Regions from separate parts of the Shewanella sp. NKUCC01_JLK genome, predicted to be linked through region 1. Evidence: predicted binding sites of a transcription regulator. Region 1 holds the regulator's gene; the other holds the start of a gene.
The links. The regulator sigma-54, encoded in region 1, starts transcription at its own class of promoters, with help from an activator protein. The targets are predictions, from matches to a motif close to GTTGGCACGNNNNTNGNNT.

Region 1 (6,033 bases):
TAACGTATTACTTGCCAGCCTAATGCTAATTATGAGCATGAGTGCTTTCGCGAAAGTGGGCGACTTAAAGCAAGAAGTCAAAATTAAAGCTGTGAGCCAAACTGCGGATATCAAAAACAACCAGATTATCTTCTTTGGTCCGGTGGAAGTTACCCAAGGCTCAATAAAAATCCAAGCAAATGAACTGCGTGCATTTTCCGCTGAAGGTGAAAATAGCAAAACTTTAGTCGCCACAGGCAACCCTGCTACGTATAGCCAGATATTAGACGATGGCCGTCCTGCATCGGCTAGCGCGAAAGAAATTCGTTACGATATGGCAAGCCGCACCTTAACTCTGAAAGGTATGGCGTCATTAGATCAAGCAGGTAGCCAAGTTACAGGCAATTTAATCCGCTATAACATGATTCAACAGAAATTGATGGCCGAGAGTACTGGCAGTGGTGACGATCGCGTAATCACTATTATTCAGCCTGAAAACTATCAAGATGATGCTAAATCAGACGCTCCGGCGGATAAACCTGTAAAAAAGCAGGACTCTAAATGACCCAAATCACCTTAAGAGCACAAAATCTGGCGAAAAGTTACAAGAGTCGCCAAGTGGTTAAAGACGTCAGTCTGACGGTAAAAACCGGTCAAGTCGTTGGCCTACTCGGTCCAAACGGTGCAGGTAAAACCACGACCTTTTACATGGTTGTCGGGCTAGTGAAGAGCGATAAGGGACATATCTTTATCGACGATGATGATTTAACCGCAGATCCTATGCATCTGCGTGCCCGCAAAGGCATAGGTTACTTACCGCAAGAAGCCAGTATCTTTCGTAAGCTAACTGTTCATGACAACATCATGGCCGTACTGCAAACTCGTAAAGAACTTAAAAACGAAGAACGAGAAGAAGAACTAGAACATCTGCTCGAAGAGTTTCATATCACCCACATCCGTGACAGCCAAGGCATGTCATTGTCGGGTGGCGAACGTCGTCGCGTCGAAATTGCGCGGGCTTTAGCCGCTAATCCTAAGTTCATTTTGCTCGATGAACCGTTTGCCGGCGTCGATCCTATTTCGGTTATCGACATCAAGAAGATTATCGAACAACTCAAAAGTCGCGGCCTTGGCGTACTGATCACAGACCATAATGTCCGCGAGACATTAGATGTATGTGAACATGCTTATATTGTGAGTCACGGAAACCTGATTGCCGAAGGAACTCCAGCAGAGATCTTAGACAATCAGCAAGTTAGGGCTGTGTACTTAGGTGAACAATTCAGGCTATAGTTAATCGAGCGAAGCCAATGGAGGCAATTTATACCGCCATTGGGCTTCACTCAAGATAATAATAAGCGACCTCATCCAACAATAATAACGTAGGGATCAGCGGTAACATGAAAGCGTCACTCCAGCTCAAACTGGGTCAACAGTTAACCATGACGCCACAATTACAACAGGCCATACGTCTGTTGCAACTGTCGTCATTAGAACTGCAGCAAGAGATCCAGCAAGCATTAGATTCTAATCCCCTTCTCGAGCTGGAAGAGGATCAATTCGACGCCACTAAAACCCCTGTAAACCAAACGCTATCCGATACGGATTTCAGTGAATCTAGCACTCTGCCACCAGAAAAAGACAGCTCCACCATAGACACGGCAGAGTCGCTAACCAAAGAATCCATGCCCGATGAGCTCCCCATGGACACCACATGGGATGAAGTGTTTACCGCCTCCCCAAACTCAGGCCCCGGCGGCAGTCGTGAAGACGATATGCCCTTCCAAGGCGAGACCAGTGAAGGTTTGTACGAACACTTAGAATGGCAAAAAAACCTCACACCGTTTTCTGAAACCGATTTAGCCATTGCCACCGCCATTATTGATGCAATCGACGATCAGGGCTATCTCACCCAAAGCACTGAAGAAATTCTCGAAGCCATGGGCAATCCTGAAGTTGAGCTTGACGAAGTCGAAGCCGTACTCAAGCGCATTCAGCATTTTGATCCCATAGGCGTTGCCGCCCGCGATTTAAGTGAATGCCTGCTGATCCAACTGTCGCATTTCGCCGCTGATACTCCCAACCTAGAAAACGCCCGTATGCTGATCAAAGATCATTTAGATCTGATCGCCGCCCGTGATTTTAGGTTGTTGATGCGTAAGACTAAATTAAAAGAAGATGAATTAAGGGATGGTATAGCACTCATCCAAACCCTCAATCCTCGCCCAGGTTTGTTGATCACGCCCAATAATGACGAATACGTTATCCCAGATGTGTCTGTGTCGAAGAAAAATGGCCGCTGGGTCGTTGAGCTTAATCCTGACTGCATGCCCAAAATCAATGTAAATCAACATTATGCTTCTATGGCACGCAGCACAAAAAACCAAGCCGATAGCCAATTTATTCGCGGCCATCTGCAAGAGGCTAAATGGTTTATTAAGAGTCTAGAAAGCCGTAACGACACTTTGCTTAAAGTTGCTAATTGCATAGTGCAATATCAGCAAGGTTTCTTTGAGTATGGTGAAGAAGCCATGAAGCCTATGGTGCTTAACGATATTGCTGAAGCGGTAGAAATGCATGAGTCCACCATCTCACGGGTCACAACTCAAAAATACATGCATACCCCTAAGGGACTTTTTGAACTAAAATACTTCTTCTCTAGCCACGTCGGGACTGACGATGGTGGTGAGTGCTCATCCACAGCAATCAGAGCCTTTATAAAGAAACTGGTGGCAGCGGAAAACCAGAAAAAACCATTAAGCGATAGTAAGATGGCTCAACTTCTGGCAGAACAAGGGATCAACGTAGCCCGCAGAACCATTGCGAAGTACCGAGAGGCTATGCTTATTCCACCTTCTAATCAGCGTAAAAGTTTATAACCTACAGTGGATATCGGAGGACGTTTCTATGCAAATAAACCTAAGTGGGCACCATATCGAAATTACCGAATCGTTACGTGCATATGTAGAAGAAAAGTTTTCAAAACTTGAACGCCATTTCGAACAGATCAATAATGTGCACGTTGTGCTCAATGTTGAGAAAATGCAACAGATTGCCGAAGCGAGAATAAACCTCATAGGTGGTGAAGTTTTTGCTACTTCAGAGCATGCTGACATGTATGCCGCTATAGACGCCCTGATTGACAAGCTTGACCGTCAGGTTATTAAACACAAAGAGAAGTTAACAAAACACTAATAATGGAACTTTGTACCATACTGCGGCCGGAGTGCACTACCTGCGCCACTCCGGGCAGCAAGAAAAAGGTACTGGAACTCATCAGCGACTTAGTCGCTGCCCAGTACCCGACCCTCTCATCTCAAGAGATATTCGAAAGCCTAGTGGCGCGCGAAAAGATGGGGAGCACAGGTATAGGTAACGGCATCGCCATTCCACATGGTCGACTAGCCGATATAGATCAGCCCATTGCCATACTCATTAAGTGTGAAGAGCCGATAGCATTTGATGCTATCGATAAGCAACCTGTTGATATTTTATTTGCACTACTGGTGCCTGCAGACCAATGTCAGCAGCACTTAAGTACCTTGTCTTGCATGGCCGAAAAGCTGAGCGACAAGCAAATATTAAAGCAATTACGCAAGACGCATGATGAAACGGAACTCTATCAGGTAATCACTGGATGAAACTGGTCATAGTGTCGGGCCGCTCAGGCTCAGGCAAATCTGTCGCCCTTAGGGTACTCGAAGATCTCGGCTATTATTGTGTCGATAACCTTCCCTTGCCATTGATTGGCAGTTTGCTTGAGCAACTCAAAGGCAGTAACGATCTCGTCGCCATCAGTGTCGACGTGCGTAACATGCCTGAGCAGGATAAGGTCTTAGTAAAACAACTCGCTAGCCTACCTCCAGATACTGAGTTAACGAGCTTCTTCCTTAACTCCAGCGATAAAATTCTGCTCAAGCGTTACAGCGAAACCCGCCGTTTGCATCCTTTGTCGAAGAGCCGAGTCTCTTTGCAAGAAGCGATAAAGCTGGAGGGGAAACTGCTCGAGCCTATGTCAAAACTGGTCGATCACTACATAGATACGTCGAATTTGAATATCTATGATTTAAGCGACCAAGTCCGACAAATTCTCCTTGGTAGTGTCGATAAAGAACTCGTGATCAACTTCGAGTCCTTTGGCTTTAAGCACGGAATGCCCACCGAAGCCGACTTTATGTTCGATGTACGCTTTCTACCTAATCCCCACTGGGAGCTGGCGCTGCGGCCATTGACTGGTTTAGATGAACCCGTAGCTGAGTTCTTAAATCGCCAACCACTGGTCAATAAGTTCATCTGGCAAATCGAAAATTTACTGGAGACTTGGCTGCCGCACCTTGAGCGTAACAATCGCAGTTATTTAACTGTGGCCATTGGCTGCACAGGTGGACAGCACAGATCGGTTTACGTCGCAGAGCAATTGGCCAAACGCTTTAGTAACGGTAAACATAAAGTGTATGCCCGTCATCGAGAGCTCAACAATGCCAAAGCTTGAACGTCAGATAACTATCTGTAATAAGCTCGGTTTACATGCCCGTGCCGCCACTAAGTTGGTGGTACTGGCTTCCGAGTTTGATGCGACCATCACCTTAATCCAAGGCGATAAACAAGCATCGGCCGCCAGTGTGCTTGGCTTGCTGATGCTTGAAACTGGTATGGGTAAAACCATTAAGCTGATCGCCGAAGGCCCAGATGCAGAGCCGGCTCTCGATGCCATTTGTGCCTTAATCGACGCTAAGTTTGACGAAGCCTGTTAGTTTCACTTCACACTAAGCACTTCATCGTTAGTTTCACTTCATGTCTAGTTTAAAAAACTTGTCATTCAGACATGGCAAAACATTTGTCGCTCGACGATACAAGCTACTGGCGATTACACTAGCGGTCATTGCGCTGGCCTTACCTTAGCCGCCTTAATCTGTGTCATCGACTGACGCTTAGTCACCGCTAAATCCTAGCCTAACACCAAGATCTCAAACCAATTTGCCGCACAATGGAGGACAAATGCCCGTAGATAATGCAGAAAACGATCACACCGGACATAGTCTTGACCAGTTAAACCAAGCGCTTAGCAGCGGCATGTTTGTACACGTGCGTAATATGCTGCAAAAAATGGCCGCCTCAGATATCGCGCTGATCTTAGAATCATCACCGCCAAATGCCAGACAAGTACTGTGGCAGCTCATCGATCAGGAACAAATAGGCGACATACTCGATGAGTTGAGTGAAGAACTCAAAGACCCACTGATCCGCAGCATGAGCCCTGAGCGAGTCGCGAAAGCGACAGCAAGCATGGACACCGACGATCTCGCCTATATTCTGCGAAGTCTTCCCGACGCCGTTTACAAACAAGTGTTGCAGTCGATGACGGAGCAAAATCGCCTGAGGGTAGAACAAGCCCTATCTTATCCAGATGAGACCGCCGGCAGCTTGATGAATACGGATACAGTCACCTTAAGACCCGATGTGAATATCGATGTTGTGCTGCGCTATCTTCGGCAAAGGGGCAACCTACCCGACACCACAGATACCTTATATGTGGTCGACAAACAGGACAAAGTCCTTGGCGGGGTTAGGCTGGCAGATCTGCTGACTTGCGCGCCAAGCACCACAATTCGCAATATCATGGATCCCAATATTCAAAGTATTCCGGTGAGCATGTCCGACAGCGAAGTCGCGCAGAAATTCGAACGCAATGACTGGGTATCGGCACCTGTCGTCGACTGTGATGGTAAGCTGCTCGGACGTATCACAATCGATGACGTAGTCGATGTTATCCGCGAAGATGCTGAACATTCCATGATGGGTATGGCGGGGATGGACGGAGATGAAGATACTTTTGGTCCTGTGCTAAAAAGTACCCTACGTCGCTCGCTCTGGCTTACTATAAACTTATTCGCCGCCCTGCTTGCCTCGTCGGTCAGCAATATGTTTGAAGGCACTATTGAGCAATTTGCCACTATCGCCATCTTGATGACAATTGTCCCTAGCATGGGCGGTGTTGCCGGTAATCAGACCTTAGCGCTCGTGATCCGCGGTATTGCTTTAGGCCATATCGGC
Region 2 (6,033 bases), on a different contig from region 1:
TTGACGAGAGATTGGCAAAAATTGTCGAAAGATCTTCCTGTTGAACATCTTGTCGTTTCGACTATGAGCGTAGTAACCAATGGTATGGCGATCAATACTCGGATTGTGAACATTAGTAACAATCGCGTGGTATCGGCATCTCAAACTTTTGTGACTCAAAAAGAGTTGGCAAACTACATGCAGCCTTCGGAGCAAATTGTGTCACAAAATGGCATCTTATATCGTCAGGCGAGTCCGGGCATGAATGAAGTACGTGTCTTAGGAGATGGAAAATGAAACACTACCTTTTATTACTTATCACGGGGCTAATGCTAACTGGCTGCGCTGCTAAAGATAGATATGTGCAATGGGAAGATGTGCCGCCGCCGAGTTTTCCTAAGTTAACGGCTATAGGATATGCGCCCTTAGCGACTCAACCGGCTAAAGAGCAATCACAAAGAGTGTTGATGGCTATGCAGGCATCAAAAATTGTAGCTTATCGTGAATTAGCGGAACAAGTTTATGGGCAGAAAATAACGGCAAACAGCAGTGTTAGTGATTGGATGTTGACGGACGATAATGTCAAAGCGTCAGTTTCTGGCGTGATCCGCGGCGCACGAGTCGTTAAGAGTTATCCAGCAGGCGAGCATTATGTGACTGAGTTAGAACTTGATTTTTCACAGGTTTGGGCGCTTTATCAACAACAGAACCGTCCACAACGAGTGAAGGAAGTGACGTATTTCTAGCGTTTTTGAGAGTATGTTCAACAGCATGTATTGAGCCGCGTATTTACGCGGCTTTTCTTTTTGTACAAGACATTAATATCTCATCAGAGCTTAGAAAATAGAATGCTAAGTGGGAGTGATGTGCTTGTTAGGCCTTTAAATCATTGCCTAAACTTGAGATAGTCGAGGTCTTGCCTTTATCGTTATAGGTGAGGCTGGAGGCGTTTCTGCTGGCTTGTAAAGCTTGAGCAAAGCGATTTAAACTCGCTAAATTCATCTCAATTAAACTGGCATTTTGTTCGTTTAATTCTTTGCATTCAGTCAATGCGTCTTTGATCTCGGCCATTTTATGCACGAGTTCGACTTGCTGAGTGAGTAGCGATTTATCACTGTGTTTTGCCAGAATATCATCATTAGTCTTTAGTTCTTTCAGACATTGCGATTTTTCGTTAGCAAGGGAAAGCAGTAAATCGGCGTTTTGGTCAACCAAAGCGCCTTTTTCCTTGAGTATGATTTGCTTAAGAACAGCCAAATGGGCGTGTTGTAGATCTACCAGTTTAGCTATTTCAGTCATAGTTACTCTTTATTTAAGTCATTAAGTTCGGCTTCAAAACTTGCAATATTGGCAGCCAACTTTTCAGGGTCAATTTTATAGCGACCTTCGGCAATAGCTTGTTTGATTTCGGCTACTTTCTTTTGATCAACTTCAGGAAGGCTAGCCATTTTAGTCTGAGCTCCTTGAAGTTGTTGTGCCTGGGCCGTAATGACCACTGAGTCGCTTCTTTGTGGTGTTGTCGATTTTGTAGCAACTTGAGCAGATTGATCGCTGCTCGTTTTCGTTGCGCCTGAACGAACTTGCGCAGTCGTTGCAGTGTTGAGTTTGCTAATATCAATTGCCATTTTAGGCTCCAGCGTCGTGTGTACGGGATTTCTTAACTGGGGTATCGGCAGCTTACAAAAAAGCTTTAGATTATTTTACATTCTTACTTCAACTTCGCCAATGCCTGTGACTATAGCATCTAGTTCTTTGTTTGAACTGCTATTTTTGACTCTGATCCGATCACCTTTATTGCCATCTTGTAGGGCTTCGCCCACTGTTTTGAGCTCGAATGAGCCAGAACGAACGTAGATAGATACCGAATCATTTTTACAAACGAAGCATAAGTTGTTGCTTAATATGGGATTATCTTTTGCTACTCGTCGTTTTACTCGCACGCCAGCCAATTTACTCGGGTCATCGAATTCGGCACCTCTCAAGCTATTTTGTTCAATGTAACGGACTTCTACTTGACTAGGAGAGATGAGTTCGCCTGGTGCTAAGATTTCGGTTGAGACAACAACGGGGAATAAGATATCCACCCGAACCGAGATATAGATTTGCCAAGGGTAAGCTAAGTCTTGTGTATCGCAGCTGACTTTTAAGGTGTTATTACGGCTAATTTCCCTATCGCTAGCCAGTTCTACTTTCATTGGAGATGAACATTGTGACGGCAGCATTCTTGCGTCAACCATCTGTGGCGAAATATTTACTTTGGCATTTTCTGGAACGGATATTTTTTCTGAAATAAGCGCTTTAGCTAATTCTGAGATTGCCGATACGGTGGGGACAATAGGCTCTGCACTCGCTAAAGCGGGCATGAAGAGGGGGAAAAGACTAAAAAAACAGACTAAATTTACTTTCATAATGAAGAGACTAGCTTGTAACGCCAGAATGCACCTATACTTTTATTAAGTTCGAAGCTGACCACTGTAATAATAATTTGCATCACTGTCAGAAGATTGACTCAGTTTCGACTATGTTTATCGATAGATAAGACGTAAGCAATTAATATGCCTATACTCAACTGAGTTATAGGGCCGAACATAAACAGAACAACAAGGCAGAGTTATGTCGAGTATTCTTGATTCAGTCAACAAACGAACCCAGCTCGTTGGACAAAACCGTTTAGAATTGCTGCTTTTTAAATTAAACGGTCGTCAACGGTTTGGGATTAACGTGTTTAAGGTGAAAGAAGTACTGCAGTGTCCACCACTGACCACTTTGCCTAAACTTAATCCTTATGTGAAGGGTGTTGCTCATATTCGTGGAACAACCATTTCAGTGATTGATTTGAGTGCGGCAACAGGGGGAAAACCTTTAGCGAGCACTGAAAACTGTTTCATCATTATTTCTGAATATAACCGTAGTGTTCAAGGCTTCTTGGTCAGTTCTGTTGAGCGGATCATCAACATGAATTGGGAAGCGATTATGCCTCCGCCGCAAGGTGCTGGCCGTTATTCCTATCTGACAGCGGTGACTGAAATTGAAGGTGAATTAGTTGAAATTCTCGATGTGGAAAAAATCTTAGATGAGATTTCACCGGTTAAAACGGCTATCAGTGAAGAAGCCAATGAAAAACTGACCCTCGACAGAACTCAGCATTATCATATTATGGTTATTGATGATTCTGCCGTGGCGCGTAAACAAATTATTCGTTCACTCGAGTCATTGAATTTACAAATTGATACCGCAAAAGATGGTCGCGAAGCATTAGACAAGCTTAAAGAGATCGCCAAAGAGATGGATAATGTGGCCGATGAGATCCCCCTCATCATCTCTGATATTGAGATGCCTGAAATGGATGGCTACACCCTGACCGCTGAAATCCGAGATGATCCTAAGCTTAAGCATATTAAAGTGGTACTGCATACTTCGTTAAGTGGTGTATTCAATCAGGCAATGGTTCAAAAAGTGGGGGCTAATGACTTTATCGCTAAGTTTAATCCCGACGAACTGGCTGCTGCTGTGAATAAGCATTTAAGTTTGTAATTGCTGTAGGTTAGTACCTAGATACGCTTTACGCTATAATCTCGACTTTATAACATGATGGTTTCGCACTGATTTTGGTGCTTGCTATAGGATTTAGGATGTGAATGTGCCAAATAAATCACTCGCTGAGGCTGAATATAATCAATTTAGGTTGTTCTTAGAGCAACACAGCGGCATCGTACTGGGTGAAAATAAGCAATATCTTGTGCGCAGTCGTCTTGCTCCTTTGATGGGCAAATATAACCTGCCATCCTTATCTGATGTGGTTAAGCATTCGATGAAGCCTACTGAGCGTGCGCTCAGAGCTGAAGTGATCGATGCTATGACGACCAATGAAACCCTTTGGTTCCGTGATCGTTATCCATTTGAGTTGTTGAATAATGTCCTACTACCTGAATACAGTCGTCTGGGGCGTCCGCTCAAAATTTGGTCTGCGGCTTGCTCGTCTGGCCAAGAACCATACTCATTGGCTATGACTATTCTTGAGTATCAACAGAAGAAGCCTGGTGCCTTGGCTGGTAGTGCTTCGATTCAAGCAACGGATCTATCTCCTTCGATGTTGGAACGCTGCAAAAATGCCGAGTACGATAGTTTGGCATTAGCGCGTGGTTTATCTGAAGAACGTAAGCGTCAGTTTTTTGATGCATTACCTTCAGGTAATATGAAGTTAAAGGATAATGTGAAGCGGTTGGTGAACTTTAGAGCGCATAATTTGCTTGAGAGTTATAGTCTGCTTGGCAAGTTCGACATTATCTTTTGCCGCAATGTGCTGATTTATTTTGCACCAGAGGCAAAGGCAAAAATTTTGCGGCAATTCGCTGCCGCTCTCAATCCCAAAGGGATTTTATTTCTCGGTGCATCAGAATCTATCGCTGGTTTAACGGACGAGTTTGATATGGTTCGTTGTAACCCTGGCATTTATTACCAGAAAAAGACTTAACTCAGCCGCTCTAAAGAAAATTACCGACAATTGTCGGTAATTTTTTACCCATCACTTGCTCATCCTTATTGTTATTCTCAAAATTTTCCTGATGTTGGCACATGAATTGCTTTATTTTCGTGAGAACACGAGGAGGCAATTTTATGGCGATCAATTTTGATAATGCACTGGGTGTGCATCAATACACTCTCGGTATTAGAGCGCAGCGGGCTGAAGTCATTTCAAGCAATATCGCTAACGCAGATACGCCACATTACAAAGCCCGCGATGTTGATTTTTCTGCGGCAATGCAGGCCGCTCGAGGCCAACAGCAGCGAAATAGTCTTGAAATGCAAGAGCCAGATAAGCATTTTGGGCTTGCGGAGTTGACTGGGCAATTTGTTAAGTTCCGTGTGCCAAATCAACCCGATACCGGTGATGGTAATACTGTTGATATCCAACAGGAACAATCGGCATTCATGCAAAATGCACTTGAATATCAAATGTCGCTAGGTTTTTTAGACAGTAAGTTTAGTGGCATGAAGAAAGCGTTGAGAGGGGATTAATCATGAGTTTATTTAGCATATTTGATGTTGCTGGCTCGGGAATGTCTGCTCAATCGGTCAGGCTAAATACCACCGCGAGCAACATAGCCAACGCGGATTCCGTTTCAAGTAGTGTAGATAAGACCTATCGTTCCCGTCATCCCATTTTTGAAGCCGAAATGGCTAAAGCCCAAAGTCAGCAACAAGCTTCTCAAGGCGTTGCGGTAAAAGGCATTGTAGAAAGTGATAAACCACTACTGAAAGAATATTCGCCCGATCATCCAATGGCGGATGCGGACGGCTTTATTTATAAACCGAATGTTAATGTCATGGAAGAAATGGCAGATATGATTTCTGCTTCGCGCTCATATCAAATGAATGTTCAAGTCGCTGAAGCAGCTAAGTCTATGCTGCAACAAACACTTGGGATGGGTAAATAACATGTGTTACTTAGGAGGTAAGCTGTGAGCCTCATTAATCAAATTAACCAAGCGTCGGCGCAGACGGCTCAAAATAAGAGTCAGCCAAATGCCGTTACGACGAATTCATCAACCAGCTCAACGGGTAATCCGTTTCTTGATGGCATACGTTTGCCAAAAGAGTCAATAGTACCGGAAGCAAAAAGCCAGCAGTTAACTCAAGATGACTTTTTCTCGTTATTAAGCCAACAGTTATCGATGCAAGATCCCTTTAAGCCCGTCGACAACGACCAAATGATTGCGCAGATGGCATCATTCTCGACGGTTGATGGTATTAGTAAGTTGAATAAAGAAATCGTTAATTTAAACGGTGTTATGACATCAAGCCAAGCATTACAGGCATCAGGACTTGTTGGTCGCAAGGTGTTGATCCCAACTGATACAGGTAACATTTCAGCTGAAAGCCCAACAATAAAAGGTGTGATTAGCACGCCAGCTAAAATTCCTGAAGTTACTGTACGTGTTGAGGATGAGAAAGGCCAAGTTGTGACCACCTTTAAAGTTGATGGCAGTAAGGGGGGCAATGTCGATGTTAACTGGGATGGCCTCGATAAAGATGGAAACCCTGTAACCGCAG

Region 2: a site for sigma-54 is predicted at 2,524-2,542, ahead of flgA (flagellar basal body P-ring formation chaperone FlgA). Genes of this name have one in related genera too.

The regions. Positions count from the first base shown of each region.
Region 1 is NZ_JAHKRD010000020.1:13,155-19,187, reverse strand. Features, by position in the region: gene lptA (lipopolysaccharide transport periplasmic protein LptA) at 1-544, shown strand, start outside; gene lptC (LPS export ABC transporter periplasmic protein LptC) at 1-3, shown strand, start outside; gene lptB (LPS export ABC transporter ATP-binding protein) at 541-1,272, shown strand; gene KO537_RS19095 (RNA polymerase factor sigma-54) at 1,380-2,858, shown strand; gene hpf (ribosome hibernation promoting factor) at 2,887-3,174, shown strand; gene ptsN (PTS IIA-like nitrogen regulatory protein PtsN) at 3,177-3,620, shown strand; gene rapZ (RNase adapter RapZ) at 3,617-4,471, shown strand; gene KO537_RS19075 (HPr family phosphocarrier protein) at 4,458-4,733, shown strand; gene mgtE (magnesium transporter) at 4,978-6,033, shown strand, end outside.
Region 2 is NZ_JAHKRD010000003.1:173,846-179,878, forward strand. Features, by position in the region: gene KO537_RS04735 (FlgO family outer membrane protein) at 1-276, shown strand, start outside; gene KO537_RS04740 (LPP20 family lipoprotein) at 273-725, shown strand; gene KO537_RS04745 (flagellar protein FlgN) at 853-1,278, opposite strand; gene flgM (flagellar biosynthesis anti-sigma factor FlgM) at 1,281-1,604, opposite strand; gene flgA (flagellar basal body P-ring formation chaperone FlgA) at 1,680-2,387, opposite strand; gene KO537_RS04760 (chemotaxis protein CheV) at 2,593-3,513, shown strand; gene KO537_RS04765 (protein-glutamate O-methyltransferase CheR) at 3,614-4,453, shown strand; gene flgB (flagellar basal body rod protein FlgB) at 4,597-4,998, shown strand; gene flgC (flagellar basal body rod protein FlgC) at 5,001-5,417, shown strand; gene flgD (flagellar hook assembly protein FlgD) at 5,442-6,033, shown strand, end outside.